3 regions of the Bifidobacterium sp. FKU genome follow, and region 1 is predicted to be linked to each of the others. Evidence: riboswitches for the same ligand, from Rfam matches in the RefSeq annotation. Region 1 holds a riboswitch; each other region holds the start of a gene.

Region 1 (10,579 bases):
AAACGTGTAATAACAAAGCATGCCCTTGCTGGTGGAAGCAATGCTTTGCTACTTCGCCCGCTTGTCGGCGAGGATCTCGTCCACCAGCTTGGGCTTTTCGGTCAGCTGGCCGGTGAAGCCGGGACGGATATCCATGTGCAGCACCAGAGAAGTGCGGTAGCCCTGCTCGGCGAGCTTCTTGGCGGCCTCACCGGCCACCTTGAGCACGTCGTCCAGATTGCCTTCCACGTTGGTGAACAGGGCGTTGGTTTCCTGCGGCAGGGCGGATTCGCGAATCACTTCGACGGCCTGAGCCACGTATGGTGAAACCTCGGAGCCCACGCCATTGGCCGACACCTGGATGGCTGCCACGGTGTTGAGGTACGGTTTGCCGGTTTCCGGGTCGATCGGCACTTCCTGAGTAACGGCATTACGGTCAAGAACCATGATTCTCCTTTTTCAGTAGTGTTAAGCTCCCCTGACAGGGGGGAGCTTAACAACCACACTTATGTCAGCGATACTTCCAGAGATGATCCATCGGGCCGGAGCCGTGGCCAAGATTCAGCTGGGCCTTCAGCGCACCGGTCAGGTACTTCTTCGCATGCTTGATGGCCTTGGGCAACGTGTCGCCAAGCGCCAGATACGAGGCGATGGCGGAACTCAGCGTGCATCCGGTGCCGTGCGTGTTCGGATTATTGATACGCGCGCCATCAAACCAGGTCACGGTTCCATCCGTCTCGGCAAGCACATCGTTGGCATCCTCGGTGCCATGACCACCCTTGACCAGCGCGGCACAGCCGTAACGCTCCACGATGCGGTGGGCGGCGGCCTCCATATCCTCCTGATCGCGAATCAGCGTATCGGTCAGCACTTCGGCCTCGGGAATATTCGGAGTCACGACCGTAGCCATCGGGAACAGCTTGCCGGTCAAGGCCGCAATGGCATCGTCACTGATGAGCTTGGCACCGGAAGTGGCCACCATAACCGGGTCGAGCACGATGTTCGTGGCGTGATGGAAGGTGAGTCGTTCAGCAATGACGTCGATGATGTCAGTGGCAGACACCATGCCGATTTTCACCGCGACCGGCGGAATATCCTCAAACACCATGTTGATCTGGTCGGCGAGAATGTCCGGTTTGGTGTCCTGAATGGAACGCACGCCGGTGGTGTTCTGTGCGGTGAGCGCGGTGATGGCGCTCATGCCGAACACGCCGCAAGCCAGCATGGTCTTCAGATCGGCCTGCATGCCGGCACCGCCGGACGAGTCGGAGCCGGAGATCGCGAGAACAGCGGGAAGTGTAGATGTTGCAATCTGTGCCATAGTGTTCATTCTAAGTGGGGCCCATGATGTTTTTCGGAGCGGTTTTCCTTGATGTTTTGCCGCTCCTGTGGTGAGATGGGAGGGTTTGCTGATTGCGATTGATTCATGAAATGTTCGGGAGGGGACATGGCTGATAACGATGTACTGCGCCGTGACGGCGTCTTGGTACGCATCACCGGTTTTGACGATGAACGCACCGCATATTTTGGCGTAATGCCTAATGGGCACACCACACAGCTCACATTTCCGCGTCAGGAGGTGTTCGATGTGGGCGACGTGTTGCTCGTCGGCACGGATTTCTATCGTAAAGTGCCGCATGATGTGTGGCCGTTGAAGCCCCGTGTGGGCATCGTGCGCCGTGCGCTCAACGAAGGCGTGGTCCTGGAGACTTCCGATGGCCTCGAACTGCTTGAAGGCGATTACCCGAATTCGATCATGCCCGGCAACACCGTGCAGTTCACCGACCTGTTCGGCATCGAACGAGTGCTGTGGCCCACGGCCATCCGCCCAGGCGAATCCGATCACGATGACGACATCAAGCAGTACCGCATCACGCCGGGCAGCGATCCGTCGCTTACCTTCGATTCGTTCGGCGGTTATGAGCAGGTGATCACGCGCGCCAAGGAGCTTATCGAAACGCAGCTGGGCAACAGTGCGCAGATGCGTGCGATCGGTGCCAAGCCGATCAAGGGCGTGATTTTCACCGGTGCTCCGGGCACCGGTAAAACACATCTGGCCCGCATCATCGCCAATGTGGCGGACGCGCAGTTCTATCTGGTGTCCGGCCCGACCATCGTGAGCAAGTATGTGGGCGATAGTGAGGAAACGCTGCGCATGATTTTCGCCGCCGCGCAGGCGGACAAGCGCGCCATCATCTTCTTTGATGAGATCGATTCGATTGCGTCCTCGCGCGAGAACGATACCAATGGCGTCGGCAAGCGCTTGGTGGCGCAGTTGCTGACGTTGATGGATGGTTTCGAGTCCAAGGGCAATGTTGTGGTGGTCGCTGCGACCAATCGTATTGAGGACGTGGATCCCGCTTTGTTGCGTCCGGGCCGTTTCGACTGGCAGATTCCTTTCCCAATGCCGTCCGAGCACGACCGTTTGGGCATTCTGCAGGTGCAGGCCCGTTCGTTGTCAATCGAGGGCGAACTGCCGTTGGTGGATATCGCGCAGCGAACCGAAGGCTGGAGCGGCGCCGAAGTGTGCGCCATCTGGACCGAGGCCGCTCTGGTGGCCGCCAAGGACCGACGCGGCGCGATCCGTGCTGCCGACCTCGTCACCGCCTTCGAGCGAGTCGAGCGTCGTCCCGAATTAAGACACCACCGGGCATAATAATTGGCTCCCCTCTCTGAGGGGAGCCAGAGAAAAATTACTCCTGGGCGGTGGAGTAGAGCTTGCCGCCTTGGGCGGTGTACTTTTCGCTCATCGCATCCATGCCGGCGAGGATTTCTTCGGGGCTGAGCACGTTGGCGGACACCACGTCGTTATCGACATTGGCCTTGGCCTTAGCCAGTGCCTCGGAGTCGATGCCAGCAGCAGCCTCCTTCACGATTTGCTGCTGAGCGGCCTCGCCGCCGAATGCCTTGCGGATGTTCTGGGAGATGGCCATCGAGCAGAACTTCGGGCCGCACATCGAGCAGAAGTGCGCCATCTTGGCCGGCTCGGCAGGCAGGGTGTCATCGTGGAAGGCGATGGCGGTGTCCGGATCGTAGGACAGATTGAACTGGTCGAGCCAACGGAACTCGAAGCGAGCCTTGGAAATCGCGTTGTCACGATCCATCGCGTGCGGGTGGTGCTTGGCGATGTCTGCGGCGTGGCAGGCGATCTTGTAGGCGATCACGCCCTGCTTCACATCATCCTTGTTCGGCAGGCCAAGGTGTTCCTTCGGGGTCACGTAGCACAGCATAGCGGTGCCGTAACGACCGATCTCGGTGGCGCCGATGGCGGAGGTGATGTGGTCGTACCCCGGAGCGGTATCGGTGGTCAGCGGTCCGAGGGTGTAGAACGGGGCGCCCTTGCACACCGACTTCTCCAGTTCGATGTTCATGCGTACGGTATCGAACGGCACGTGGCCCGGGCCCTCGATCATCACCTGCACGTCCTTGGCCCAGGCGCGCTCGGTCAGCTCGCCCAGAGTCATGAGCTCGGAAAGCTGCGCTGCGTCGTTCGCGTCGGCCAGGGAGCCGGGGCGCAGGCCATCGCCCAGAGAGAACGCCACGTCGTACTTGGCGAAGATGTCGCACAGCTCGTCGAAGTGCGTGTACAGGAAGCTCTCCTGGTGGTGGCGCAGGCACCAGTCGGCCATGATGGAGCCACCGCGGGAGACGATGCCGGTCACGCGGTTGGCGGTCAGCGGCACGTAACGCAGCAGCACGCCGGCGTGGATGGTCATGTAATCCACACCCTGCTCGCACTGTTCGATCACGGTGTCGCGGAACAGCTCCCAGCTCAGCTTGGAGGCATCATCCTCGACCTTCTCGAGGGCCTGGTACATCGGCACGGTGCCGATCGGCACGGGGGAGTTGCGCAGAATCCACTCACGGGTGGTGTGGATGTCGTTACCGGTGGACAGGTCCATCACGGTATCGGCGCCCCACTTGGTGGCCCACGTCAGCTTCTCCACTTCCTCGTCGATGGAGGAGGTGACGGCCGAGTTGCCCATGTTGGCGTTGAGCTTGGTCAGGAAGGCGGATCCGATAATCATCGGCTCGGCTTCGGGGTGGTTGATGTTGCAGGGCATCACCGCGCGGCCGGCGGCCAGCTCGGAGCGCACGAGCTCAACATCGCAGTTCTCGCGGGTGGCCACGTACTGCATCTCCGGGGTGATGATGCCGTGGCGGGCGTACCACATCTGGGTGATCGGGTGGTCCTTGGCGCGCATCGGCTGGTGCTTGCGTCCACGCCATTCCTTGGTAGCGCGGCCGCGCTTGATGGCGCGCTTACCATCGTCCTCAAGGTTGCGGCGGCGGCCCTCGTAGTCTTCGATGTCGCCGCGGTCGCGGATCCAGTCGAGACGCAGGGGCTTCAAACCTTCCTTCGGGTCGCACTTGGGGCCTTCGGTGTTGTAGTCGTGGAACGGCGGGTTCGGGCCCACGCCGGGCGTGTCGCTCAGCTTGATTTCGGTGTACGGCACTTCCAGGTCGTAGGAACCGTACTGATAGGTGAACGGTACGGACTTGGTCTTGCGGATGTGCGCCTTGTCGCGCTGCTTGGAACCACGGGCGGCGATGTCCACGCGCTGCTGCTTGGCGAGCTTCTGGGCGTCCTTGGCGTCCTTGGCGTTGGTGAACTTCTTCTCAGTGGCCTCGGAGCCAGGCTTTGCGGCCCCTTCCTGAGCAGCCTGAGTGTCAGCAGCGGGGGTGTGGGTTACGACGCGCGGCGCGTAGCCGTGCTTCTTGTCACCGCGGATGGCCTTCCAGCCTTCGACCATGGCGCGCGCGGCCTCTTCCGGGTTCTCGGCACCCGCGATGGCGGAGACCGCGAACCAGCCAGCGGCCTTGGTGTCGGCGAGCATGGCCATATCGGCTGCGGTCACGCCGCCGCCCACGACCACCGGGAACTCGCTGGCGACGCAGATGGTGTTGATCTGGGCGGCGTCCAGCGTCTTGCCGGAGCCGTCGTTGCCGCCCACGGAAGCCTCGGGCTTGGTGGTGGAGACGTGCAGAGGGCCGGCGCCGATGTAGTCAATGCAGCCGTCGGGCAGCTCGTTGATGAGCTGAACGAGGCTTTCGGTCTCAGCCGACAGACCCACGATGGCCTCGTCGCCGAGCAGGGCGCGGGCTTCGCGCGGCTCCATGTCGGTCTGGCCGATGTGCACACCGTCCACCTTGATGCCCTTGCGGCGGGCCTGCCACACCACGTCGGCACGGTCGTCGATCACAAAGGCCACGGAATCGGACTTCTCATTGTCCTCGATGATCTGCGCGATGTCGCGGGCCATGTCGGTCAGCTCAGAGGCATCGGCCTCCTTGGCGCGCAGTTGGATGAAGGTTGCGCCGCCGTGCAGAGCCTGATCCACCACGTCGGTCAGCGGACGGCCTTTGCAGTCCTCCGGCCCCACCACGAAGTACGCGGACAGGTCGAAGCTGTCTCGCATGGAGGCGTATGGGTATTCATTACTCATTATTATTCCTACCTTTGTTGTTTCTTGTGGAAGTCTTATTGGGAAAAACTGTTACGAGCTCCCTCATCAGAGGGAACTGAAACTACTGCACAAAAATCTCGGATTCCGCCACCTGTTCGGCGGTCACATTCCACAGCGCGTCAAGGAACGCGACCTGGAATGAGCCCGGCCCGTGCGAAGTCGTATCGGCTATCTCTCCCGCGCGGTTGTACAGCAGAGATGCGGACAGAGCGGCGGTCAGCGGATCGGAAACCGCCAGATATGTGGCAGCCACGCCGCCCAGCGAGCAGCCGGCACCGGTGATCTTGGTCATCATCGCGCTGCCGCCCGGCAGTCGGTACACGGTTTCGCCGTCGGTCACCAGATCGGCGATGCCGGACACGGCCACGGCGCAGCGGGTGGAAGCGTCATGGGAGGAATGCTTGGCGTGCTGTTCGGTCAGATACTGTGCCAGCGCCATCGCCGCACCGGTTGCGGACTCCACGCCATCGACGGATTCCACTCCGGCGGGGCGGTGCTCGGAAGTGTCCCCCACGGTTTCGGTATTGAGCCCCCACATGTTCGCCAGCGCGATTACCTCGGAGGCGTTCGCGCGAATCATGGTCGGGGGAGCGGCCTTGAAGGCCTGAAGAATAGCGGTGCGGGTGCGGCCGATGCCGGCGGCCACTGGGTCGAGCACCCACGGCTTGTCCAAGTAGTTGAGTCGCTGGGCGATTTCGGGCAGCGCGTCCTTATAGAACGGCAGCAGCGTGCCCACGTTGATGTAGTTCGCGCCCGCGATTTTCGCGGTTTCGATCACGTCGTCCGGCAGGAAACTCATGGCCGCAGTGCCGCCGGCCGCCAGTTGCGCGTTGGCAACCAAATTAATGGTCACAAAATTGGTGAATGACTGGGCCAACGGAGTCGTCTCGCGTACGCGGCGAACGGCATCGGCGATATTGTCGCGGATGGGTGAATCGGCTGGAACCGGAGTCCCGGCGGTACAACCGCTGGACATACCGGTAAACGATGATGCACTATTGCTCATTTACTGCTCCCTACGATGGTCTTAACCAACAGGTTCTAAGGGTCAGGCTCAGGCCTTTCTCAACTCGCGAACCACATGCGAGTCCCCCTGCACTACAGTGCCGACGCTATGCGCCAACATGGACATTATCGTGACGGATTTGTTCGATACGTGTCGTCAGGTCTGGCGCGTCCCGTCCATTCGTGATATGTGGACGCCTCCGCCGAGCAACATCTCCCGAATTTGTGACGCTAACGCGATGTCAGTGGTACAAATTGGGGAAGGGCAAAACAACAGGAACAATATGGAGGTGTTTGCGATATAGGAATCGCTGCGAACGGCCGCTCGTGAGACGCGGAACATATACCGGACAATGCCGCCTGACCTGTCACCATATACGGCTATCCTGAAGCGGTTGTTATTAGACCCCAAACCGTTCAAACCAGAAGGTGCATTGTGGCTCAGTCCAAACTCGATGAAGTCGTATCCCTTGCGAAGCGTCGCGGCTTCGTGTTCCCCGCCGGCGAAATTTACGGCGGCACCCGTTCCGCTTGGGATTACGGCCCCCTCGGCGTCGCTCTCAAGGACAATATCAAGCGTGAATGGTGGCGCTCCATGGTCGTCACCCGTCCTGATGTCGTCGGTGTCGACACTTCCATCATTCTGCCGCCCGAAGTGTGGGTGGCGTCCGGCCACGTGAGCGTGTTCAACGATCCGCTCGTCGAGTGCCTCAACTGCCACAAGCGCAACCGCGCCGACAAGCTCGAGGAATCCTACGCCGAGAAGCACGGCGACAAGATGCCGGAAAACGGCATGAAGGACATCGTCTGCCCGAACTGCGGCACCCGTGGCCAGTGGACCGAACCGCGCGACTTCAACATGATGCTGCGCACCCACCTCGGCCCGGTCGAGGACGAGAACAGCCTGCACTACCTGCGTCCGGAGACTGCACAGGGCATCTTCGTGGACTTCAAGAACGTGATGACCTTCTCCCGTTCCAAGCCGCCGTTCGGCATCGCCAACATGGGTAAGTCCTTCCGTAACGAGATCACCCCGGGCAACTTCATCTTCCGCACCCGTGAGTTCGAGCAGATGGAGATGGAGTTCTTCGTCACGCCCGGCACCGATGAGGAATGGCACCAGTACTGGATCGACGCCCGCACCCGCTGGTACATCGACCTCGGCGTCAAGCCGGAGAACCTGCGCCACTACGAGCATCCGAAGGAAAAGCTCTCCCACTACTCCAAGCGCACCGTGGACATCGAATACAAGTTCGGCTTCCAAGGTTCCGACTGGGGCGAGCTCGAAGGCATCGCCAACCGTACCGATTACGATTTGAGCGCGCACTCCAAGCACTCCGGCGAAGACCTGAGCTACTTCAACCAGGCCACCGGCGAGAAGTACGTGCCGTACGTCATCGAACCGGCCGCCGGCCTGACCCGCTCCCTGATGTGCTTCCTCGTGGACGCCTACGATGTGGACGAGGCCCCGAACACCAAGGGCGGCGTCGACAAGCGCACCGTGCTGCGTCTCGACCCGCGTCTGGCCCCGGTCAAGGCCGCCGTGCTGCCGCTGAGCAAGAAGCCTGAACTGCAGACCGTGGCCCAGAACCTGGCCGACGACCTGCGCTTCAACGAATGGATGATCGACTACGACGAGTCCGGTGCCATCGGTCGTCGTTACCGTCGTCAGGACGAGATCGGCACCCCGTTGTGCATCACCGTGGACTTCGACACCCTCGAAGACCATGCCGTGACCATCCGCGAACGTGACACCATGGCCCAGGAGCGTATCGCCCTCGACAAGGTGGCCGATTACGTGGCCGCCCGCATCGGCGAGAAGCGCACCCGCGTGCCCCTGAAGCCTGTGGAAATGGGCGGTGAGCCTTGGCCTGAGTCCGGCGTTCAGGAAGCCGGCGGTCTGTACTAAAGACGGGTCTGTATAGAGGCTCCCCTCTATGAGGGGAGCTGTCCACGAAGTGGACTGAGGGGAGCCAAAGCTATTTCAGAACAGGAACCACATGGCAGAATCTGAAACCGAAACCACCATCACCGCTACTCACGAGACCAACAATCTCGACCCGCGTACGGACGCGCCGGCACGGCCCGAGACTCCGGTACACATCGCCCCCGTGCAGCTCGGCAACATTACCGTGCCGACCCCGGTGGTGCTTTCGCCGATGGCTGGCGTGACCAACTGGCCGTTCCGCGTGATCTGCGAGGAATACGGTCCCGATGGTCTTTACGTGGCCGAGATGATCACCGCGCGGGCCCTCGTGGCGCGTAATCCGAAAGCCCTGCGTCTCTGCCATTTCGCCAGAAGCGAAAAAATTCGTTCGCTGCAGTTGTATGGCGTGAATCCATCCATCACCGAACAGGCGGCGAAAATCGTGGTCGACGGCAACATGGCCGACCATGTGGACCTGAACTTCGGTTGCCCGGTACCCAAGGTCACTCGCCGCGGGGGAGGCTCGGCCCTACCATGGAAAACCGACATATTCACCGAGCTCATCCAGCGTGTGGTCGCCGCATGCGAGCCGGCGGGCATCCCCGTCACCGCGAAGATCCGCGTCGGCATCGACCATGACCATGAGACCTTCCTCGAAGCCGGACACATCGCGCAGGAGGAGGGCTGCAAGGCCGTAACCCTGCATGCCCGCACCACCGCCGAATACTATGGCGGTCATTCCGACTGGTCACGCATCGGCGAGCTTAAGGAACACCTCAACATTCCGGTATTCGGCAATGGTGATATCTGGGGTGCCGAGGACGCGCTCGAAATGGTGCGCGAGACCGGCTGCGACGGCGTGGCCATCGGCCGCGGATGTCAGGGCCGGCCGTGGCTGTTCGCCAACATCAGAAACGCCTTCGAGGGCAATACCGAACGGCTCAACCCGAATCTGGGCGAGGTCTGCCGGGTGATTCACCGTCATGCCGAGCTGCTTACCGAGTTTTATGAGGGCGATGAGATGATGGCCGTCCACGATCTGCGCAAGCACATCGCCTGGTATCTGAAAGGATTCCCGGTGGGTGGGTCCACCCGCAAGGCCTTTATGGAATGCGAGAGCCTGACCGATGTGGACCGCGAGATCGGCAAGCTCGACCCGACCATCGAATACCCGCCACGCGTGGTCGACAAACCGCGCGGCCGCGTGCGTTTCGCCAAGAAGGTGCACTTGCCGTATGGGTGGTTGGAATCGCGCACCACCACCCACGAAGAGCGTGAGGCGCTCTTCGGTGACGACCCAATGGACGCCAGTTACTGAGAAAATACTGAAAATACACGCAACACGCGCCATTCTGCGCGTGAATTTCCCTCCAAGAGTAGCCTGTTTGCGCTACTCTTGGGTGTAACCGTGAAGTGACAGGAGCCAAACGTGAGCGAGATCGCGCAGAATGAGTTCAACGACAAGACCAACATCAAGGTTGTTGGCGTCGGCGGTGCCGGCGGTAATGCCGTCAATCGCATGATTGCCGAGGGACTGCAGAATGTTGAATTTGTGGCGGTAAATACCGATGCGAAGGATCTTCTGCGCTCCGACGCCGACGTGAAAATCTCCCTGTCCGATCAGTCCAGCCGCGGACTCGGCGCTGGCGCGGACCCGGAGAAGGGTGCTAAGGCCGCACAGGATCATCAGTCTGATATCGAGGAATCCCTGAAGGGTGCCGACATGGTGTTCGTCACCTGCGGTGAGGGTGGTGGCACCGGTACTGGCGCCAGCCCGATCGTCGCTCGTGCGGCTCATCAGCAAGGTGCTCTCACCATCGCGGTTGTCACTCGTCCGTTCAGCTTCGAAGGTCCTCAGCGTTCCGCTTCCGCCGAATACGGCATCGACAACCTGCGCAAGGAAGTCGACGCGCTGATCGTCATCCCGAACGATCGCCTGCTTGAGCTTTCCGACCGTTCCATCGGCATCATCGAAGCCTTCAAGACGGCCGATACCGCACTCCTCGCCGGCGTGCAGGGCATCACTGACCTCATTTCGATGAATTCCTACATTCACGTCGATTTCTCCGACGTGAACTCCATTCTTCGTGGCGCTGGTACTGCGCTGTTTGGCATTGGTTCCGCGCGGGGCGAAGACCGCGCCACCCAGGCCGCCGAAATCGCCATCAGCTCCCCGCTGCTTGAGGAGAGCATCGAGGGT
Region 2 (10,579 bases), 820 kb from region 1:
ATGTTCGGGGTGCCGTCTTCCTCAACGTCAACGCCGGAGTTCCACGGAGCTTCGATGGAGTCGACCTCGTAGAAGGAGCGCTGCATGGAGTTCTCGAAACGCACCTTGTCGAAGATGAAGAACTCGGCCTCAGGAGCGAAGGATGCGGTGTCGGCGATGCCGGTGGACTTCAGGTAGGCCTCGGCCTTGCCGGCGACCTGACGCGGGTCGCGGGAGTACGGCTCGTCGGTCAGCGGGTCGACGATGGAGAAGGCCACGTCAAGGGTCTTGTGCTTGCGGAACGGGTCAACGAAAGAGGTCTCAACGTCCGGGACCAGCTTCATGTCGGACTCGTTGATGGCCTGGAAGCCCTGAACGGAGGAACCATCGAACGGCATGCCGTCGGTGAAAGCGTCCTTCAGGAATTCGCTAGCCGGCACGGTGAAGTGCTGCTGAACGCCGATAAGATCGGTGAAACGGACGGAGACATACTCGATGCCTTCCTTGTTGATAAGGGCCTCGACGTCTTCCTTGGACTTGAGTTCGGTCACGGGACCGCTCCTTTCGTATGAGATATAACGGTATATATCGTAAAATAGCGCGTTTCGCCGGCTCGAAACTTGGGTTACGAGAATGTTTCGTGACTGTGGCCGACAATCGCGCAGGCGCGTTATTTCAACGAAACATCATTACAGAATGGAAACGGAGGCTATCGGGGGAGTAGGTAGAGATGTCCGCAACGTGGACAGTGGGTATTGACAGGTGACGTAGGTGGATGTAAGTGGACGCGATTATGAGACATATGACGAAGCCCCGGAACCGATTGAACGGATTCCGGAGCTTCTGTGCGATTTGGTTGTGTGCTGCCGATCAGCGACCGCGCATCGCGCGGCGGGAGATCTTCTGCGGGCGGTTCGGATCCATGCCCTTGGGGATGGCATAGCCCTTCTTGGCCTGCAGCGTGCGAAGACGATCGTTCAGCGTTTCCATCTCGGCCTTGGTCAGCAGGAAGCGACGGCGCGGATGAATCTTGGCGATCAGTGCGTTCTTGTGGTGCGTGGGCTCATAGCTCTTGGACTTGATCACCGTGTTACGCAGCTTGGCCAGCGGCACCTGCTTGGGGCCGTGGCCCACGGCGATGCGGTACACCGGAATGGAGGAGCCGGCGGTGACGCCCTTGATATCGCGTTCCTGACGATCCATCGCCTTCATGACGCGACCGTATTCGCCTTCGCCGATCAGGTAGATGCCGTTCATCGAAGTGCCACGCCAGATGGCATCCTTGGTCTTCGGGTCGATCCACGCCGGTTCCTGCGGGAAGTCAAAGCCGGCTTTCTGCATGTTGCTCAGCACGCCGATGGCGGCACCAGGCTTGCCATCAATCTGCTTGTAGCCGACTGCATCCGCGCGGCGGGTGAGCATCATGGTGGCCAGTAGAATGCCGAGCATGATGGCGGTGATCATGGTGAAGATCCAGATCAGCCAGGTCCACTTGACAATCAGACCGATGATGATCGTCACGACTACAGGCAGCAGGAAAGCACCGGCCTCAAGCCACGGCAGGGCCTTGTCTTCCTTAGCCGTGTACTTGTAGATCTGGATGATCTGCTTGATTGTGCTCTGCTTCTTCGGCTTCGCGTCCTTCTCCGCCATCACTTCTTCCTTTGTTGGGACGAAACACACTGGGCAATATCCTATCAGGTGCGCTGGTCCGAACTTGCTTGTGCTGGTTGGTCTCAGCGTGTGTGCAATGGTCGTCCGTCGGCCTTGAGTAGCGCCTCGCCGAGCGTTTCACTGAATGTGGGATGCGGGTGAACGAGGCGGGCTGCGTCGGCGAGCGGCACATGGTTGCCGACCAGCTGTTCGGCTTCGGCGATGATGTCGGAGGCCATCGGGGAGACCATGTGCACGCCGAGCACGCGCGGGGTGTCCGGGTTGGCCGCGTCGCAGCCGGAGACGATGGTCAATGAGCCGGCCGTGCCGCTCATCAGCATGCGCGCGTTCGCCAGCATCGGATAGTTGGTCTCCTTGATTTCAATGAGATCCTCCCTCGCCTGCGCCTGTTCGACGGTGAGCCCGACCGACGCCGCTTCGGGGAAGGAGAACACGATCTGCGGCACGGTGGCTTCGTCCACCGGCTTGGGATTGAGTCCGGCGATGGTCTCCGCGATGACGATGCCTTGCTCAAAAGCACGATGCGCCAGCGCGTGACCGGCCGTCACGTCGCCTACCGCCCATACGCCCGGTTTGTCGGTGCGACCGTACGCATCCGTGGCGACATGTCCGTGGTCGTCGATCGTCACGCCCCATGCTGGGTCGGTGATCGGGTCACGCCCGATGGCGACAAGGGCGATTTCGCCCCAGACGCTCTGTTCGCCATCCTGGCCTTCGCGCGTGTAGTGCACGGTGGCGCCAAGGTTCGCGCCGGTGTCCACGTGGGTGACGTTGGCGCGGGTGATGATGTTCACGCCATGACGTTTGAGCTCACGGGTCAGCGTGGTGCCGGCTCTCCGGTCCCAGGCTGAGAGCACGCGGTCCTTGCGAATCAGCAGGGTCACCTTCGAACCGGTGGCGTTCCATATCGAGGCGAATTCAAGGGCGATGGCCCCGGCGCCGATAATCACCGCCGAAGAGGGAAATTCGTTGACTTCCAGCGCCTGTGTGGAGTCGATGAGGGCGCCGGCGAACGGGTTGCCGGGCAATGGGCGTGGCTTGGCACCGGTGGCGATGACGATGTTCGTGGCCGTGAGGTCCATCGTTGGGCCGCTGGGTTCGGGGACATCGGCCTTGTGATAGGTGAGGATGTCGCTTTGGCCGGGGGAGGGGACGAGGCGGACGATGCGGTTGGAAGTTGCTGGAGCGATCTCATCCGCATGGAACGCGGCATTGGCCCGGAACACGGTGATGCCGCGATGGGCGAGCAGTCCGGCCAGTCCTCCCACCATCGTCTTGACCACGCGCAGGCGATAGTCGCGCAGCGTGCCGAAGTCGATGCCATTCACCGAGGCGTTGACGCCGAGTTCGGCTGCACGGTGCACGGTGTCGATGGTGTGGGTGGCGGTGATGAGCGCCTTGGAGGGGATGCAGCCACGGTTGAGACATGTGCCGCCCACGGTGGCGTCACGCTCGACGAGTGCCACTTTCATGCCGAGTTCGGCCGCGCGCAGAGCTGTGGAATAGCCGCCGGGGCCGGCCCCGATGATGACCAGATCAAACTGTTCGCTCATGATTGCCTCCTTGATACATATAAGTATGGCTCCCATGCTAGGGAGCCATATGCGGCTATCGCCGCCACTTCGCCTAAAAACAGTCCACTGGACTGTTTTCTTTACGGCTCAGCCCCTCAACGAGGGGAGCCGGAGTGTATATGAACAATCAGTCCGCCGGCCAGTGACCGCGCTTCGGGTAACGCGGCTTGGGAAGTCTCCAACGACGCATCTGGATGGAACGGCTCCAGGCGTAGGAGAAGGAGCGGGAGCCCTTGGCTACGGACGATTCGCCGTACTTGGCGATCAGCTTGGGCTTGAGCCTGCGCCACATCAGCCACACGTCGATGATCACGGCGATCAGATAGCCGTACATCAGCGCCATCATGGTGACCGACGCCCACTGGTTGCGCATCAACGAGGCGGCGAACATGGAGACGATCAGGATTCCGAAGCTCACCGGAATGAACCATTCGCCGAGGTTGAACCGGGCGTCCACGTAGTCGCGGATGTAGATGCGCCACGGCAGGCGTTCCGACTTGGGCATGTGGTTGATGTCGCCCTTCTGCATCGCCTCGTACTCGGCGTTCTCCCTCTCGCGCAGACGGGCTTTGGCGGCCTTGGCGCTGGCCTTGCGGTCCACCGGAACCAGCGGACGGATACCGGCGGCCTGAGCCTGCTTCATCTTCGGGGTAGGACGGCCTTTTTTCTCAGAAGGATCGGCGGCCTTCTTCGGGGCCTGCTCAACAGGAACTTGGGCCTCTTCTTTTTTCTTAAACGGATTCCATGTCATGCTTTGAGGTTACGGTGACGTTCAGACACTTGTACACTGGCGCAGTCATTGCAATGACGCCGCTCACGCACATATATAAAGGAGGATCATCATGGCAACGTTCACCGCTGACGAGATTCGTTCGCGCGTCGAAACCGATTGGAACCGCATCGTCAAGGTGCTGGCCGAAAAGGTCGCGCTGCAGTCGATCTCCGCCAAGGGCATCACCGCCGAACATATGAAGCGCTCCGCTGAATTCGTGGCAGACGAACTGCGCCTCGTGGGTGTGGATGCCAAGGTGGTCCAGGCTTCCAATGCCGACGGCACTCCGGGCGCATGGGAGGTCATCGGCTCGCATATCGTTTCTCCGGACGCCCCCACCGTGCTGCTCTACGCCCATCACGATGTGCAGCCTGTTCCGGACCCGGCCGAATGGGACACCGACCCGTTCGTGGCCACCGAAATCGACGGCCGCCTTTACGGCCGTGGCTCCGCCGATGACGGCGGCGGCATCGCTATCCACTCCGGTGCGCTGAAGGCCTTGGGCGACGACCTCAACGTCAATATCAAAGTGTTCATCGAAGGCGAAGAGGAGATGGGTTCGCCAAGCTTCATTCCCTTCATCGAGGCTCACCGCGACGAATTCGCCGCTGACGTGATTATCGTGGCTGATTCCGGCAACTGGTCGGCGGACATTCCTTCTTTGACCACCTCGCTGCGCGGTAACACCTGTGTGGACGTGACCGTGCAGGGCCTTGAGCATCCGGTGCACTCCGGCCAGTACGGCGGCCCGATTCTCGACTCCAATACGTTGGCCGCCATGCTCATCGCTTCCATGTATGACGAGAACGGCGATCTGGCCGTACCCGGCGTGGCCGCGGAAGAGCCGATCGGCGGTTTGCAGCACGACCTTGACGAAACCACTGTGCGCGAGGATTCCGGCGTGGTGGCCGGTTACGAGTTCGCCGGCACCGGTTCGCTGGCCTCACGCCTGTGGACCAAGCCGTCCGTGACCGTGATCGGCTTCGACGCCCACCCGGTCGAGGGATCCTTCAACGTGATCGCCCCGGAGACCCGCTTCCGTTTGTCGCTGCGCACCGCGCCCACCCAGCGCCCTGAAGAAGCGCAGGAAGCACTGGCTGCATTCTTCGAATCCCACGCGCCGTTCGGTGCCAAGGTCACTGTCGAACGCGGCGAAAACGGCATGGGCTGGGCCATGGACCCGACTGCCGTGGCCACCAAGGACGCGCTGGAAGCCATGACCGAGGCTTTCGGCGTTGAGCCCATCAACAAGGGCGAAGGCGGCTCCATTCCGTTCATCCCCGAACTGCAGCGCATTTTCCCCAACGCTCAGGTGCTGGTCACCGGTCCCGAAGACCCGAAGGCCAACGCCCACAGTCCCAATGAGTCCATCTCCCTGCCCGGCCTCAAGAACAACGTGATCACCGAGGCTTTGCTGCTGGACAAGCTCGGCAAGTAGACGAACTGTATCGGTAATGGTAGCGAGCCGCCGTCCGGTAGGTCACAGATGTGGCTATTGCCTTTGACGGCGGCTTGCTTTATAGTCGGGGAGTTGACACGGGAGCTGCCGTTAGGCGGCTGAGAGGAGACTCATAGTCTCGACCGATGGAACGTGACCGGATAATGCCGGCGCACGGAAATGTCGCTCTTACCCACCCGTGCCTGAACCAACCTGCGCGTGGCCACGAACATGTGCATCATGTGCGTACATATATCCATGTATGTTCGGCCTGCGTACGAGCAGAAGAAAGGCACATTCATGACTGAAGCTGTGGCCAAAGCCAATTACAAGTGGCGCGTCGTCGATATCGTCGTCGCCGCAATCATCGCCGTCGCATCCGGCGTCATTTTCTGGGGCTGGGACATTGTCTGCTCCGCCCCGCTGGCCCTGTTCGAAGGCGTGACCCCCGGTTTCGAGGGTCTGCTCAACGGATTCTGGCTGTTCGCCGGCCCGCTCGCCGCAATCATCGTGCGCAAGCCCGGTGCCGCACTGTTTGCCGAAACCCTCGCCGCCTTCCTTGAACTTACGCTGGGCAACCAGTGGGGCGTCGGCGGCTCGCTGATCGTCGGCATCATCCAGGGTCTGGGTGCCGAAATTGCCTTCGCCGTCTTCGCCTGGAAGAAGTGGAACATCGGCACTACCATCCTGTCCGGTGCGCTCGCCGGCGTGGGCTGCTGGGCCTACTACTGGTCCACCAACCCGGGCTGGAACGGCCTGCGCGTCACTTGGTATCTGGTGGGCTCCATCATCTCCGGCGTCGTGATCGCCGGCGTGGTGGTCTGGTACTTGTCTCGTGCGCTCGCTGCCACCGGTGCTCTGGAGCGCTTTGAATCCGGCCGTAGCAAGGCGCGCGTCTGATGCAGATTAATCCGGCTGCGGTAGAGGCCAGCGGCTGGGGCTGGCGGCACGCCACGCGTAAGGACTTCGCGTTGCGTGCCGTCGATTTCACCATCCGGCCAGGTGAACGTGTGCTGATGCTCGGCGCTTCGGGCGCGGGCAAAAGCACGATGATGGCCGGTCTCGCAGGCGTACTTGGCGGCGATGAGGAAGGCGAGCAGGAGGGTTCGCTCACCATCGATGGCGTCGATGCGCGCGAGGCGCGAGGCCGCGTGGGACTGGTGCTTCAGGACCCGGACTCGCAGATCATTCTTGAACGACTAGGCGATGACGCGGCCTTCGGCTGCGAAAACCTCAACGTGCCGCGCGAGGAGATTCGGCAGCGAGTGCGCGAATCATTGGATATGGTGGGACTCGGCGGACTCGAACTGGATCGGTCCACCCGCCATCTGTCCGGCGGTCAGCGCCAACGTCTCGCGTTGGCCGGCGTGCTGGCTATGAAGCCCGGTCTGCTGTTGTTGGACGAACCGACCGCCAACCTCGACCCCGAAGGCGTGGTCGAAGTGCATGACGCGGTCAAAAAGGTCATCGAGGCCACCGGACAGACCATGGTTGTGGTCGAACATCATATCGATGTATGGCTCGATCTGGTCGATCGCGTGATTGTGCTCGGTCGACCCGATGCAAGTTCGCCCACGGGTGCGGTCATTGCCGACGGCAAGCCGGACGAGGTGTTCGCCGAGATGGGCGACGTATTGGCCGCCGGTGGCGCGTGGGTGCCGGGCCGTGCGATTCCCGATTACTCGCCGAAGCAGGAGCCTGCGCACGATGCGCCGGTGCTCAGCACTGAGAACTTAAGCTTTGGCCGTGGAACCGCTCTTGGCGTTGGTATCAATCTGGATTTTTATCCCGGCGAAGTAACGGCTCTGATGGGTCCGAACGGCGCGGGCAAATCGACCTTGGCCTTGACCTTGGCCGGGCTACTCGAGCCTATCGCCGGCAAGGTGCTCATCGCCGACAACCTCAAGCCCGCGCATGCCGGGCGTGAGCCGATCGACTGGAAAAGCAAGGAACTGCTGGGCCGTATCGGCATGGTGTTCCAGGAGCCCGAGCACCAGTTCGCTGCCAATTTCGTGCGTGACGAAGTCGCCATCGGCCCCAAGTCGATGGGGCAAAGCCAAGACGAGGCTTATCGGACCGCCGACCGCATGCTTGAGCAGATGAATCTCACGCGCTTCGCCAAAGCCAACCCGTATACCTTGTCTGGCGGGGAGAAGCGGCGACTGTCCGTGGCCTCCATGCTGGCCGCCGCACCCAAAGTGTTGGTGATGGATGAGCCGACATTCGGACAGGATTTCAGTACGTGGAATGAGATGGTCAAGCTGATTGCCGCCATCCGCGATCAAGGCTCGTGCGTGATCATGGTGACGCACGATGAGGCGCTGGTGGATGCGCTGGGCGCGCGACGTGTGATGTTCGAGGAGGCGAAGGCATGAGTGACGTGGTAATCGTCAGTCCGCAGGAAACGCGCGTGGAGCCGGTCAAAGCCTCATCGCCCTCATGGTTCATCGCGCGCATCAACGCGGTCAGCCGCATCATCGGTGCGCTGTTGCTGTGTATTCCGATGTTCATCAGTCTGGATGTGGTATCCGCGTCCACGGCGCTCGGCATCGAATTCGTGCTGCTGTGGATTGGTGGCGTGGCTCCGTGGACCGTATGCCGTAAGACCTGGCCGGTATGGATCGCCGTCGCCGGCAGTTTTATCTCCGTGTTTCTCTACGGCCGCACCTCGGGCGAGATCCTGTGGCAGGGCGGCTGGATTGTGATCAGCGAGGGATCCGTTAATCTGGCCATCGCCACGGCTATCAGGGTGGCGGCCATTGCCGTACCCGGCGTGATTCTGGCCCTGGGCCTCGATCCCACTGATTTGGCGGACGGTTTGGTTGAGATTCTGCACTTCTCACCGCGATTCGTATACGGCGGGTTGGCTGGATTGCGCATGTTTACGCTGCTGCAGGAAGATTGGCGCGCACTCGGCCTGTCCCAGCGTTCGCGCGGCCTTGGCGACGGTAACGCCATCGCCCGTGCCCTCTCCCAGGCGTTCGGACTGCTGGTGCTCTCCATCCGGCGCGCCACCAAACTTGCCACCGCCATGGAAGCGCGCGGCTTCGGCTCCAGCGCCCCACGCTCCCAAGCCCGCATCTCGCGTCTGAAGCCTGTCGACTGGATCTTCTACGTCATCTGTCTGGCCGTCCCGCTGGCCTCCATAGGCGTAGCCGTCGGCACCGGGAATTGGCACTTCGCCTTTCAGGGTGCCTGAAAGGCGGCAGACTGGCACAGTGCCTTTCAGGGTTACGATGCCTCCGCCAGCGGGGAGCGAGCCACGACTGACGTAATGCCCCGGCAGTAGGGTAGTGGCTATGCCCATCAACGCCCAGATTCTTGATAATCCGAAATCCGACCGCGTGCGCCGCATCGCCGATCTGACCCGCACCAAAGGCCGCGAACGTTCGGGCCGTTTTCTTATCGAAGGCCCGCAATCCGTGCGCGAGGCCGTCACTTGGCGGCCGGACGTGGTACGGGACCTGTATGTAGAGGTTTCGCAGGCGCTGGAACATCCGCGTATCATCTCCTCCACGTTGGAGAAGATCGTCGAAACCTCGCAGGATGCCACGATTTATGTGCACTACTGCATCGGCGACGTGATGCACCGCATCAGTCCGGACGCCCAAGGCATCGCGGCCGTCGGCAATGCCGAGTCCATGCACGCCGGTGCCGATGACGTCGAACTTGGCAAGAACGGTCGGGCCCCGCAGATTGCCGTCTTCTGGCAGGTGCGCGACCCGGGCAACGCCGGCACCGTGATTCGTGCGGCCGATGCGGCCGGCTGTGACGCCGTAATCTTCGTGGACGACTGCGTGGACGTGCTGAACCCCAAGGTCATCCGCTCCACCGCAGGCTCCCTGTTCCATCTGCCGGTACTTGCCATGAGCACCGACGAATTCTTCACCTGGACAGGCGACCATAATTTGGACGTCTGGGCCGCCGACGTATACGGCACCGAAGAACGCAAGCCGGAAAGCCTGCCCGCAGTACTGGCGGACAAGGCGGCGGTCGAGGCTCCGAAAGCCGTGTTGTTCGGCAATGAAGCGCGTGGCTTGGAACCGGACATCCTCACGCGCTGCGGCCGCATCGTCTCCATCCCGCTTTATGGCAAGGCCGAATCGCTGAACCTCGGCACCTCGGCCGCGGTGATGCTGATGTCGCTGTCTATGTCGGGTCATGTTGAAAGAATGTGAAACCGGTAAAAACGCTGTGAAACGCTGAGAAAACATCAGACGAAAGGGTTCTCGTGGCAGAACAAATGGTGTTCGACGCCGACCAGGTGACTGCTGAGGTTGCCGAGGGCATCGAGAAAATCCAGAACGCCTCCAACCTGGAGGAGCTCAAGGCCATCAAGACAACGTACGCAGGTGCCGATTCGGCGATGACCAAGGCCAGCAAGGCCATTGGCTCCCTGCCCGCCGACCAGAAGAAGGAAGCCGGCAAGCTCATGGGCAAGCTGCGCGCCGATTTCGGCCGTGCCTATGGTCCCAAGGAAGTCGAGCTCAAGGAAGCCGCCGAGAAGGCCGCGCTTGCCGCTGAAACCGTGGATATGACGCTGCCGGTGAACCGTAAGCCTCTGGGTGCCCGTCACCCGCTGCCTAAGCTGATGGAGGACGTCGAGGACTTCTTCATCTCCATGGGTTGGCAGATCTCCTCCGGCCCGGAAATAGAAGCCGAATGGTACAACTTCGACTCCCTGAATTTCGGCCCGGACCATCCGGCCCGCCAGATGCAGGACACCTTCTACGTCAAGGGCAATCAGGCCAAGGACGCCGCCGGTTTCGTCGGCTCCAACATGGTGGTGCGTACGCAGACCTCCTCCGATCAGGTCCGTGCCCTCCTGACCCGTGGCGTGCCGCTGTACATCGCGTCCCCGGGCCGTGTGTTCCGCACCGATGAGCTGGACGCCACCCATACTCCGGTATTCCACCAGTGCGAAGCCCTCGCCGTCGACAAGCACCTGACCATGGCCGACCTGAAGGGCGTGTTGGACAAGCTCGCCGTCGCCATGTTCGGCCCTGAAGCCAAGACGCGCCTGCGCCCGAGCTACTTCCCGTTCACTGAGCCGAGCGCCGAACTCGACCTGTGGTTCCCCGACAAGAAGGGCGGCCCCGGCTGGCTCGAGTGGGGCGGCTGCGGCATGGTGAACCCGAACGT
Region 3 (10,579 bases), 490 kb from region 1:
GGCGCAGGCCGCCGTCGATCTGCCACAGCGGCTGCTCGGCCACGCCCATGATGGCGGACTGGCAGACACGCTGCAGCATGGTGCCCATCTTGGTGCTTACGCGGATCAGCGTCTGATGGTCCACGTCCTTGTCGGCCGGTTCGACCACGTAGATGAGGTCCACGTCGGAGACGTAGTTCAGTTCCTGTGCGCCGAGTTTGCCCATGCCGATGATGGTGAAGCACACGTGCTCGCTGCCCTCGATTTCGTGGCGGGCGATGGCCAGCGCGCCTTCAAGCGCCGCGTCCGCGAGGTCGGACAATTCGCTGCTGATGGTCGGTTGGATGCGAATCGGATCCTCCGCCATGACGTCCTGCGCGATGATGGCGGCCAGCTGCCGGCGATAACCGGCACGCAGCGCCGTGGCCGCTTCCGCCAGATCCTTGGAGGCGACGGGCATGGCCTGATCGTCGGGATCGGCGCCGACCGCCATGAGCAGACGGGCTCGACGCTGTGCGCGGTTGAACAGGTGGCTGTCGGCGCTGCCGACGGACGCGGCTTCGACGAGTTCCGGCCTGAAACGCATGAACTTGCCCATCGCGTCGGAGGCGCCGAGCACGGTGATCAGACGTCGGAGGGCACCGGCGTCGGGAATGACCCGATCCAGATCCCGCCGACTGGACTGCATCGCGTTGACGATATCCACGAAATTGCCCAGCGCCACGTCGGGGTCGCACGCATGGGCCAACACGCCCAGCAATTCGGCGCATCGTCCATCGGCGATGGCGTCGGCCTTGAGCTGGCCGAACAGGGCGCGAGCCCTGTCGAGGTCTTGCAGACCTGCCCTGATGAGGTCCATGGAGCTGGGTTTGAACATCGACGATTCCATAAGATTCCACTATATACGCTCATGTCCTTCCGAATGGGGCATGAGCCGGGAAGGAGTCATCGGGCGACGCTGATGAGCTCCGAGGAATCCATATCGTAATCGGCCATGGCGTAGGAACGGATGGCGGGATCATCATAGGTGTTCATGTAATAGGTGTTGGTCTTGGACGAGTATCCGCTGGTGAACAGCGTGCGTTCGAACTGGCCGTTGCCCATCTTCGCCATGCCGTCCACCATCTGCACGGAGCCGAGGGTGTGGAACAGGCGCGACACATTGGCGGCTTCATCGTTCTGCTGCGGGTAATGCGCGTTGGTGTAGGCCACACGAACGAAGCGGGACGGGGAGCTCACGTCGCCCGGGATGCCATGCATGCCCACACCCGCACCCCAGGCGGTCAAGGAGGCCTTGCCCCATGAAGTCGGTTCGGCCATCTCGTTGCTGACGCACATGTAGTTGCGCAGATTCTCCATATGGAAGTCGAACGTCGGCTGATTGGTCAGCACATCGACGTCGTCATGATGCACGTGCATGCCATCGGCCATCTGCTCGACGACGATGCTGCGCTTGCCGTCGCCGATGAACCAGTGCAGCAGCGACTCCTGCTGTCCCGGCACGATCTGGGAGACGAGCGTCACGTTCCTGAGCGCCTCCTCGACCTCGTCGACGGAGTCGAAATTACGCGCCACCCACAGCGGAAATTCGAACGTGGCGACGTTCTCCGTGCCTTCGACCGGTTCGTGGACGAACGAGGCGTAACCAGGGAAATTCAAGCCGGCGATGGCCAGACCATGTTCGTTGGCGCAGTCGAAATACATCGGCCTATCGGCCATGACCACGCCCACGCCGATCACCGCGTTCGGCTTCGCCTTGCCGCTCGCACCGAACACCGTGTCATAGTGGTAGCCGCGCGGAGTGACCAGGATGGTCTCCCCATATGAGAAACTCCAGTCGAGATTACGGCCGAAATAGGTGTTGCCCTCATCATCGGAGAAACGGACACCAGTGCACATAACGGACTTCCTTCCATCGCTTTGGTTGGCTCGCACGTTCATGATACCCATCGGCCGCTGGGTGAACTCTGGGTTTCGCCAGCAGGTTAACGTGCGGCGCGACACATTGAGACGCGCCGCGCCGCGATATGCGTCAACCTTGCGTACCGAGGAACAACGGTTCCACGTTGCGCCAGATACGGCGCGTGGTGGCGGGGTGGTTCATCGAATACAGGTGGACGCCGTCCACGCCGTGGGCCACGAGGTCGGCGATCTGCTCGGAAGCGTAGAGGATGCCGGCGGTACGCAGCGATTGAATGTCATCCTCCCACCTGTTCAGCAGTGCATCGAGTTTGTCGGGAATGCGCGAGGCGTTGCGTTCGGCCATGCGCCGCACCGACTTGGCGCCGCGCACCGGCATGATGCCCGCTTCGATCGGCACGGTGATGCCGGCGGCGCGAGCCTTGTCCAGGAAGCGGTAGAAATCCTCGTTGTCATAGAACAATTGCGAGATCAGACGGGTGACGCCGGCATCGACCTTGATCTTCAGGTTCTCGATGTCCTGATCCAACGATCCGGACTGGTAATGGCCTTCTGGATAGCATGCGCCGAACACCGTGAAATCCGGTTTCATGGATCTGATGTAGGACACGAGATCGCTGGCGTGGTTGAAATCGCCGACCAAACGTTCGCCATCGATGTAGTCGCCTCGCAAGGCGAGCACCGCGCTCACACCGGCCTGCTCGAACATGTCGAGGGCCTCGTCGATTTTCGCCTTGTCGGAGTACAACGCGGTCAGGTGCGCGACTGCGGGAATGCCGTACTCCTTGCTGATCGTGTGGGCGATGCGCGCGGTGGCGGTGCGGTCCGAATGGGTGCCGTGGCCGTAGGTCACGGAAATGAAGTCGGGGTTCAGCCCCTCCAGACCGTCAAGGGTGTCATAGATGGTGTCCACGGGAGCGTTGCGTTTCGGGTGAAAGACCTCAAGGCTGAACATCGGGGAATGCATGCTGATTTCCTTACATAAACCCGAGCTCCCTCATCTGGAAGGGAGCTCGGTGATTTCCGCTACTTGTCGAGCTTGGCGCGCACGGCCTTGGCGGCGGCGACCAGATGTTCAAGGCTCGGCCAGGTCTCGTCGTTACCTCGGGTCTTCAGACCGCAGTCGGGGTTGATCCACACCTTCTTTACGTCGATCTTGTCCAGGATCTCGTAGATGCGATCCTCGATCTCCTTCTCGGAGGGGATACGCGGGGAATGGATGTCGTACACGCCCGGACCGGCTTCGGTCTCGAACCGCGCGTCGTGGATGGCGTCAAGCACCACGAGATCGCCGCGGGACGCCTCGAAGGAGATCACGTCGGCATCCATCGCATCGATGTCGCGGATGATGTCGTTGAACTCGGAATAGCACATGTGCGTGTGGATCTGGGTGGTCGGCTTGACGGCGGAATGCACCAGACGGAAGGCCGGGATGGCCCAGTCGAGGTACTTGGCGTGCCAGTCGGACTTGCGCAACGGCAGCTTCTCGCGCAGGGCGGCCTCATCGATCTGGATGATCTTGATGCCGGCGGCCTCAAGATCGAGGACTTCGTCGCGGATGGCGAGGGCGAGCTGCTTGGTCTGTTCCTCATGGGTGATGTCCTCACGCGGCCAGGACCAGTTGAGGATGGTCACCGGTCCGGTGAGCATGCCCTTCATCACATGGTCGGTCTTGGACTGGGCATACGCGGACCATTCCACGGTGATCGGGTTGGCGCGGGAGACATCGCCCCACACGATCGGGGGCTTGACGCAACGAGTGCCATAGGACTGGACCCAGGCGTTCTTGGTGAACAGGAAGCCGTTGAGATTCTGGCCGAAGTACTCGACCATGTCGTTACGCTCGAATTCGCCATGGACCAGCACATCGAGGCCGATCTCCTCCTGTTTGCGGATGACGGCGTCGATCTGCGATGCGATGAACTCGTCATAGGCCTCCTTGGTTACTTCGCCCTTGCGCAGCTTGGCGCGCTCGGCGCGAATCTCCTTGGTCTGGGGGAAGGAGCCGATGGTGGTGGTCGGCAGCAGCGGCAGCCCGAGGGCCTCGCGCTGCAGGGACTGGCGCTCTTCGCGGGCCGGCTGACGCACGTAGTCGGCACCGGACAGCTTGCCGATGCGTTCGGCGACGGCCGGATCGGCGGCCACTCGGGTGCCGTCGAACAACGCCTGATTGGCGGCGAGGGCCGCGGACGACTTCTTCTCATCCTCGGTGGCGTCGGTCAGGGCCGCGATCTCCTTGAGCTCGCCGAGCTTTTGGACCGCGAATGCGAAGTGCTTGAGGTCTTCGGCCGGGATGCCGGTCTCCCCTTCGGTGCTGAACGGCACATGCAGCAGGGAGGACGCGGTGGAGACGGCCACATCGGCGGTGACCTGCTTCAGAGCATCGACCAAGCCGAGGGAGGTGGCGTAGTTGTTGCGCCAGATGTTGCGGCCGTTGATCACGCCGGCGAAGATGGTGGTGCCGGCGGCCACGCCGTACTTGGCGACGGCTTCGAGGTTCTCCTCGCGACCTTCGTTGAGATCCAGCCCGATGCCGTCGAAACCGAACAGGTTGACGGTCTCATACACGTCGGCGATGTGGCCGAAGTAGGTGTTGAGCAGCACCTTCACATTGCCCTTGGCGGGCAGGATCTTGGTGTAGAGGGCCTTGAAGAGCTCGACATCGCCCGGCTCCTTGTCGAGCACGAGGTACGGCTCGTCAAGCTGAACCCACGCGGCGCCAAGATCGTTGAACCTGGCGAGTACCTCGGCGTAGACGGCGGCCACCGCGTTGACCAGTCCTTTGTCGATCTCCAGTTCGGCGGCTTCCGGAGTACGCGCGAGCTTGAGGAAGGTGTACGGTCCGATGAACACGGGCTTGGTTTCGACGCCCAGGGACTTGGCCTCGTTGAATTCATCGAACGGTTTGGTGGAATTGAGCTTGATTTCGGCGGACGGTTCGACCTCGGGCACCAGATAGTGGTAGTTGGTGGTGAACCACTTCTTCATCGGCAGTGCGGTTACATCACCCTTGTCGCCCTGGTAGCCGCGCGCCATGGCGAAGAGCGTATCCTCCTGATCGTCGAAGGCGAGACGCTGGTAACGCTGCGGAATCACGTTGAGCAGGATGGCGGTGTCCAGCATCTGATCGTAGTAGCTGAAGTCGTTGCTGGCGATGAGATCGATGCCGGCGGCCTGCTGCAGCTTCCAATGCTTGGCGCGCAGTTCGGCGGCGGTGGCCTTGACGGCGGCAAGGTCGTTGGCACCCTTCCAGTAACCTTCGATGATCTTCTTCAGTTCACGGTTCTGCCCGATGCGGGGGAAGCCGGAGACGGAAGTCAGAGTGGACATGAATCCTCCAAATTGTGTGCGTTCGTAACCCGATTCAGGGTAGCAAACATTCGGATTCCGGCCCCTATAAATAGCCGCAGAGTGTCGCTATCAACGGAATTTATACCCTGACGATCCCCTCCCGGCAGCCCCCAGGTCGCACGCGGTCACGGAGGGTCGATTCAGTCAAAATCCTTCACATTGATGACGGCAAGCAATTCGCCGCTATGAACCTGCCATTCGTCGAACGGTTTGTCCAACCCCATGATCACGACGGATGCGGGCGAAAGTCCCAGATTGAGCAGATCAAGCCGTTCGGCATCGGAGTCGGGCGAGGCGAGCCATTGGGCGCTGATCGATACCGTCGGCTCATGACCCACGATCATGAACACGCGGTTCTTGGCCTTGACGTGGGCGAGCTCGTCGAACACCGCCTGCACTCCCCCGTCATACAGACTAATGCGGTAGTCGACGATCGGCTTGTCGCCAAAGGTCTTGAGCATGCGGTCCAGTGTCTGGCGCGTGCGGGTAACGGACGAGCAGGAGATTTGATCGGGCACCAATCCCAGCGACTCGATACCCTTGCCCACGACCTTCGCCTGTTTCAGACCTTTGTCGGTGAGCTCGCGTTCCGAGTCGCCCTTGTCGCCGAACGGCTCGGCCTTGGCGTGCCTCATGATGATGAGGATATGGTCGTATTTCTTCGCTGCTTTGGCGACTTTGCTCAGCTTGATGCCCATCCGTGGCTCCCTTCACGAACCGCCTGCCCGGTGTGTCGGTGTGGTGTTGCTTCCAGTATAGAGGTGTGTGAGCGTTCACAAACTCATCGTTTGGCGGTTATTCGTGCGTGTTGCCAAGTTCTCCCACCTGACGGTCGAGGTCACGCAACACCTTACGTAGTTTGTGGTCGGAGATGTCGCGCAGTTCCAGTTCCTCGATCTGCGCCTCACGCTGTTCGTCGGTGAGCGAGTCGATGTCGGTCTGTGTGTCCTTGGTCACGCGATCGCGCTTTCTGAGCGCCTCGAACCCGGAGGCCATGGCGCGCGAGATAACAAGGAAACCGGTATGGCCGATCATCTGGTGGTCGGGGCGTACGGCGAGGCCTTGGGCCTTCCATGTGCGTTCGAACGATTCCTGGATCTGCGGCTCGGTCCAGCAGCCGGCCGCGCGCAGGGCTTCGGCCAGTCGGCTCATCTGCGTGGTGGTAGTTACGTAACTGACCAACACGCCGCCGGGGGCAATCACGCGGTATGCCTGGTCGAGCCTGTTCCACGGGTCGAGCATGTCGAGCATGATGCGGTCGAACCAGTGTTCGGGCAGTTCGGCGGCCACGGAGTCGAAGTCGCCGGTTTTGAGATCCCACCAGCTGGGGGCTTCACCGTAATACAGCGTGGCGTTGGCCTGAGCCACTTTGGCGAATTCGGGGCGCAGCTCGATCGTGGTCAGATGGCCGCGCTCGCCCACGGCGTCCAGCAGATTCACGCTCATCGCGCCCGAGCCGGCACCGGACTCAAGCACGCGCATGCCGGAGCGGATGTCGCCGAGCTGAATGACCTGGGCGATGTCCTTCGGATACATGATCTGCGCGCCGCGCGGCATCGAAAGCACATAATCGGCCAGTCGCGGGCGCATCACCGCATACTCCCAGCCGCCGATGGCGCGCGACGATTTCCACGGCTTGTTCTTGTCTTTCTCGGGATAAACCTGATTGACCTGTGCCTCACGCTTGGCGTGCACGGTGAGGATGACGGTGCCTTCGGTCTTGCCGATCACATCGTCATGCAGAATCAGGCCATGCTCGGTCTGCGTGGAGCCGCCAGCCACAAGCTGATCGGTGATCTTCTTGCCCTTGCGGTCGGTGAACTGCACCTTCTCGCCTGCGGTGAGAGGCCCGCGCCTCGGCTCCATAACTTGCTCCTTGCGTGCTCGGTGGGTCAATCGCTACAAGTCTAATGCATGTAAGCTCGTTGGTGAGGTGATGACGATGCAAATGCAGATGACAAGCCAGATCGATGCCGGCGGCAATGACCCCATTTTCCTGATGTTCCACGGTTACGGCAACGACGAAAGCGAGATGGTGCGGATTCTCGACGCCGTATATGCGCCGATGCGAGCCGATGCGGCCCCGTCCGCAATTGCCGCCGTACCCAGCTATATCTCGTTCCGTGCCACCTACGCAAGGCCCTATATGGGCGGCAATTACTGGTATCCCGACGGCTGCGGCGTGGACGAGCGCCAACGCGAATGCGCGGCGGTCGGGGATGCGGTGGCTTCACTGCTGGATGCCTCGGCATTCGCCCATCGCAGGAAGATATTGATCGGTTTCTCCCAAGGCGGTTATCTGTCGTATCGCCTGGTCAAGGTGCATCCGACGTTGTTCAATGCCGCGATCCTGCTCAGTCCTTCGTTCATGGGCGAGGAACAGGCGGCGCTTGACTCCACTACCCGATTCTTCCTGGCGTATGGCGCGCAGGACCGCACGATTCCGCTGCCCGACCAGCAAACGGCCCATCAGGTCCTTGAACGGGCCGGGCATCTGACCTATCGCGAGTATTCCGGCATGGCCCATGCCATCTGTGATGAGGAAATCGCCGATATCCGGCATTTCCTACGTGCCGTATGATGCCGGAATAGCTTCAATATGGAATATCTCCGTTCAAAGAGGTACCGGTCCAAGTAGAAGCGGCTCAACAATGGCGGAATGGCGTTGGCCATGCCCATTCATCGCGCGATGGTTCTGCGATCAGCTCAATTCCCCTGCCGGCTGATGCCGCCCTTATGACCGGTGGCCTTGAATGGCGTGGCGCGTGCCGTCACCTTCGGCCCCGGCAGATTCGTGCTGGTATTGGATCGACCGCGGAGCCCGACAGCCGGCTGGGACTCGGAGCGTCGACCAGTACCCGTGATGTTGGTATGCCGTTTGCCGTCATGTGCCTGTTTCCCACCAGCACCTTCAGCCTCGTCAATATCAATACCCCTGGCGCGCAAAGCACGCGCCCACCGCTCATCCATCGTGCGCCTCACACGTCCCATTCGGGTTTCCACGTGTACTGTATATCGCAGGCGCTGGGCGAACGGCGGCAGGTGGTTCAGGGTGATCGGGCCGAATGCGACGGCGTCAAAAGACATCGTTTGCCCCCTTCGATGGTGTTGGCCAACAGGTTCCAAGGGTCAGGCACAGCGCCTTTCTCAACCCGTTCGCCGCCACGATGGCCGGCAGCTTGCGTTCACGGGTTCCCCTGCAATGTGCCTCATTATGGCAACACGAACCGACAGGTGCCGGCTGCGCCTAGGATGGGAAATGATTGCTGCACGCCGAAAAGGGGAGGCGACTGCCATGAGGTATTTCACGACCGACACGCATTTCGGGCATCCACTGGTCACGGTGTTGCGAGGGTTCACGACGTTCGACCCGACGCACTCGCGCTATGAGGAGGTGCTGCGCGCGCATGATCGCAAGACCGCCGAGGATTGGGCCAAGGAGGAGACGTTCGGCGCGGGTCTGACGTTTCGTCAGGTCGCCGATACGGATGCGCATGACAAGGCGATTGTGGATCATATCAACACTTTGGTCGGCCCGGATGATGAGCTGTGGATTCTGGGTGATATCGGTTTCCGCACATCGCTGACCCATCTGAAGAACTGCCTGCGAGCGCTCAATTGCAAGCATCTGCATGGTGTGATCGGCAACCATGATGACTGGTGGCTGGAAGACCGCCCCGCACTCAACCTGTTCAAAAGCTTGGAGCCGCACGATACGGTTGAGATTGAGGGACTCGGTACAGTCAATTTTTCACATTACCCGTATCGGGAGGATCTGGCATACAGTTGGCCCGATGATGTGGCGAAGTTCAGCGGCAAGGCGTTGCCGTTTGACGGTCGCAGACTGCTGTATGGACATACACATCAGCTTTCGCCAGATGGTGCACGCCCGGAGGCACTGAATGTTGGCATTGACACAATGCATTGACCGCCGTTGAGATGTATGCACGCTGAACACGCGCCTCAACGGCATTGGTCTCGTCATCTCTCGCTCACACCAACGGATTGCCGGCAAGACGGGTCAATTCGGCGTTCAGCTCGGGGAAATGCTCGTTGCCGACGAACGGACCGTATTCCGTGCCGGATTGGAATGGGCACCATGCCTGAATGGTCATATGCTTCAGCCGTGAATAAGGCAGGATGCCACCGGTGCGATCGGCTGCGGGATCGCTCGCCATATTGAATTGGATTTCAGCGTCGAGCATCTATGTATGCATTCCGCCGTGTCGAAATAGTCGATGCCGGAATCATGGGCCACGGCCACGGTACGTGCCGCATCGGCGGCATCCAACGCGTCCATGCGCATCACGCCCAGCGCCACTCGTGACGCAATCATGCCGGATTGTCCGATTTCCTGAGTCTTCATAGTGTCACATTTCTGTTATCGTGAATCGGCGAACGAGCACTGTCCGCTTCGTTGCCGGGCAGCAATCTCCAATGCCGCTGCTTATGTCACCTTATCGCTTGAAGTGCACTTGAAGGCAACTCGCAGGCAGGCAGGCAGCGCGCGCTGCCGGGCGCGTCTTCGCGTCTTCATGTCTTCGCTGTGACCGAGACATCGTTGTGCCGTAATCATGCCCATTTCTTGTATGATGACCTCTATAGCAACAGAGCTAGGGGGATTCCATGAATACTACCGATTCAGCCAAAGTCAGTGATGCCAACGCCGGCGCAAACAATGTCATCCATATCCCGCACAATCCCACGCTTGCCGGATTGGCCACGCTGACCCGCAACGTGGCATACAAGACCGGGGCCGATAACCTGGTGATGGATATCATCTCGCCACAATCCACCGGCGATGACGATGACCGCCGCTACCCCACCGTGGTATTCGTGCAAGGCAGCGCCTGGACCACGCCGCATCGCGACTACGAGATCCCGCAACTCTCGGCTTTGGCCCGCGAAGGCTTTGTGGTGGCTACGGTGAATCATCGCGATGCCTCGAGCGATCCCCACGACGTGTTCCCCGCATATCTCGAGGACGTAAAAGCAGCCATCCGCTATCTCAGGGCAAACGCACGTCAATGGCACGTGGACCCCGACCGTCTCGGTATCTGGGGCACGTCGTCCGGCGGCAACACGTCGCTGCTGGTGGGGTTGACCGCCGACGATCCGCGGTATGAGGACGGCACCAATGCCGATGAGAGCGATGCGGTGAAGTACGTGGTCAGCTGCTTCCCGCCCACCGACATGCTTGAAGCTGTCGACGCATTCGACGATGAGACCAATCCATTCCGGCTGTACTATTTCGGCCCGTTCGCGGCCGTGGTGGGTGCGACCCATGAGACCGGCATCAATGCCGAGGTCCGTCAGCGCGCGGCTGACA

The links. Region 1 has a riboswitch for thiamine pyrophosphate ahead of MMB48_RS04300 (hydroxyethylthiazole kinase). Riboswitches for the same ligand answer to the same signal wherever they lie in the genome.
Region 2: it holds a riboswitch for thiamine pyrophosphate, as region 1 does, so the genes downstream of both, MMB48_RS08145 (ECF transporter S component) here and MMB48_RS04300 (hydroxyethylthiazole kinase) in region 1, are expected to answer to the same signal.
Region 3: it holds a riboswitch for thiamine pyrophosphate, as region 1 does, so the genes downstream of both, MMB48_RS06645 (hypothetical protein) here and MMB48_RS04300 (hydroxyethylthiazole kinase) in region 1, are expected to answer to the same signal.

The regions. Positions count from the first base shown of each region.
Region 1 is NZ_CP092888.1:961,481-972,059, forward strand. It holds gene MMB48_RS04280 (MTH1187 family thiamine-binding protein) at 49-426, opposite strand; gene thiD (bifunctional hydroxymethylpyrimidine kinase/phosphomethylpyrimidine kinase) at 491-1,300, opposite strand; gene MMB48_RS04290 (ATP-binding protein) at 1,427-2,635, shown strand; gene thiC (phosphomethylpyrimidine synthase ThiC) at 2,673-5,426, opposite strand; gene MMB48_RS04300 (hydroxyethylthiazole kinase) at 5,509-6,453, opposite strand; TPP riboswitch at 6,444-6,552, opposite strand; gene MMB48_RS04305 (glycine--tRNA ligase) at 6,889-8,361, shown strand; gene dusB (tRNA dihydrouridine synthase DusB) at 8,453-9,697, shown strand; gene ftsZ (cell division protein FtsZ) at 9,809-10,579, shown strand, end outside.
Region 2 is NZ_CP092888.1:1,779,323-1,789,901, reverse strand. It holds gene glnA (type I glutamate--ammonia ligase) at 1-530, opposite strand, end outside; gene MMB48_RS08165 (DUF4191 domain-containing protein) at 850-1,632, opposite strand; gene MMB48_RS08160 (dihydrolipoyl dehydrogenase family protein) at 1,716-3,206, opposite strand; gene MMB48_RS08155 (DUF3043 domain-containing protein) at 3,355-3,978, opposite strand; gene MMB48_RS08150 (dipeptidase) at 4,070-5,437, shown strand; TPP riboswitch at 5,529-5,633, shown strand; gene MMB48_RS08145 (ECF transporter S component) at 5,738-6,337, shown strand; gene MMB48_RS08140 (ABC transporter ATP-binding protein) at 6,337-7,812, shown strand; gene MMB48_RS08135 (energy-coupling factor transporter transmembrane component T family protein) at 7,809-8,636, shown strand; gene MMB48_RS08130 (TrmH family RNA methyltransferase) at 8,737-9,615, shown strand; gene pheS (phenylalanine--tRNA ligase subunit alpha) at 9,681-10,579, shown strand, end outside.
Region 3 is NZ_CP092888.1:1,451,749-1,462,327, forward strand. It holds gene MMB48_RS06610 (bifunctional [glutamine synthetase] adenylyltransferase/[glutamine synthetase]-adenylyl-L-tyrosine phosphorylase) at 1-868, opposite strand, end outside; gene bsh (choloylglycine hydrolase) at 925-1,878, opposite strand; gene metF (methylenetetrahydrofolate reductase [NAD(P)H]) at 2,012-2,866, opposite strand; gene metE (5-methyltetrahydropteroyltriglutamate--homocysteine S-methyltransferase) at 2,926-5,229, opposite strand; gene MMB48_RS06630 (SixA phosphatase family protein) at 5,391-5,948, opposite strand; gene MMB48_RS06635 (tRNA (adenine-N1)-methyltransferase) at 6,046-7,116, opposite strand; gene MMB48_RS06640 (alpha/beta hydrolase) at 7,199-7,831, shown strand; gene MMB48_RS06645 (hypothetical protein) at 7,957-8,337, opposite strand; TPP riboswitch at 8,328-8,459, opposite strand; gene MMB48_RS06650 (phosphoesterase) at 8,546-9,178, shown strand; gene MMB48_RS06655 (hypothetical protein) at 9,243-9,365, opposite strand; gene MMB48_RS06660 (hypothetical protein) at 9,371-9,616, opposite strand; gene MMB48_RS06665 (alpha/beta hydrolase) at 9,877-10,579, shown strand, end outside.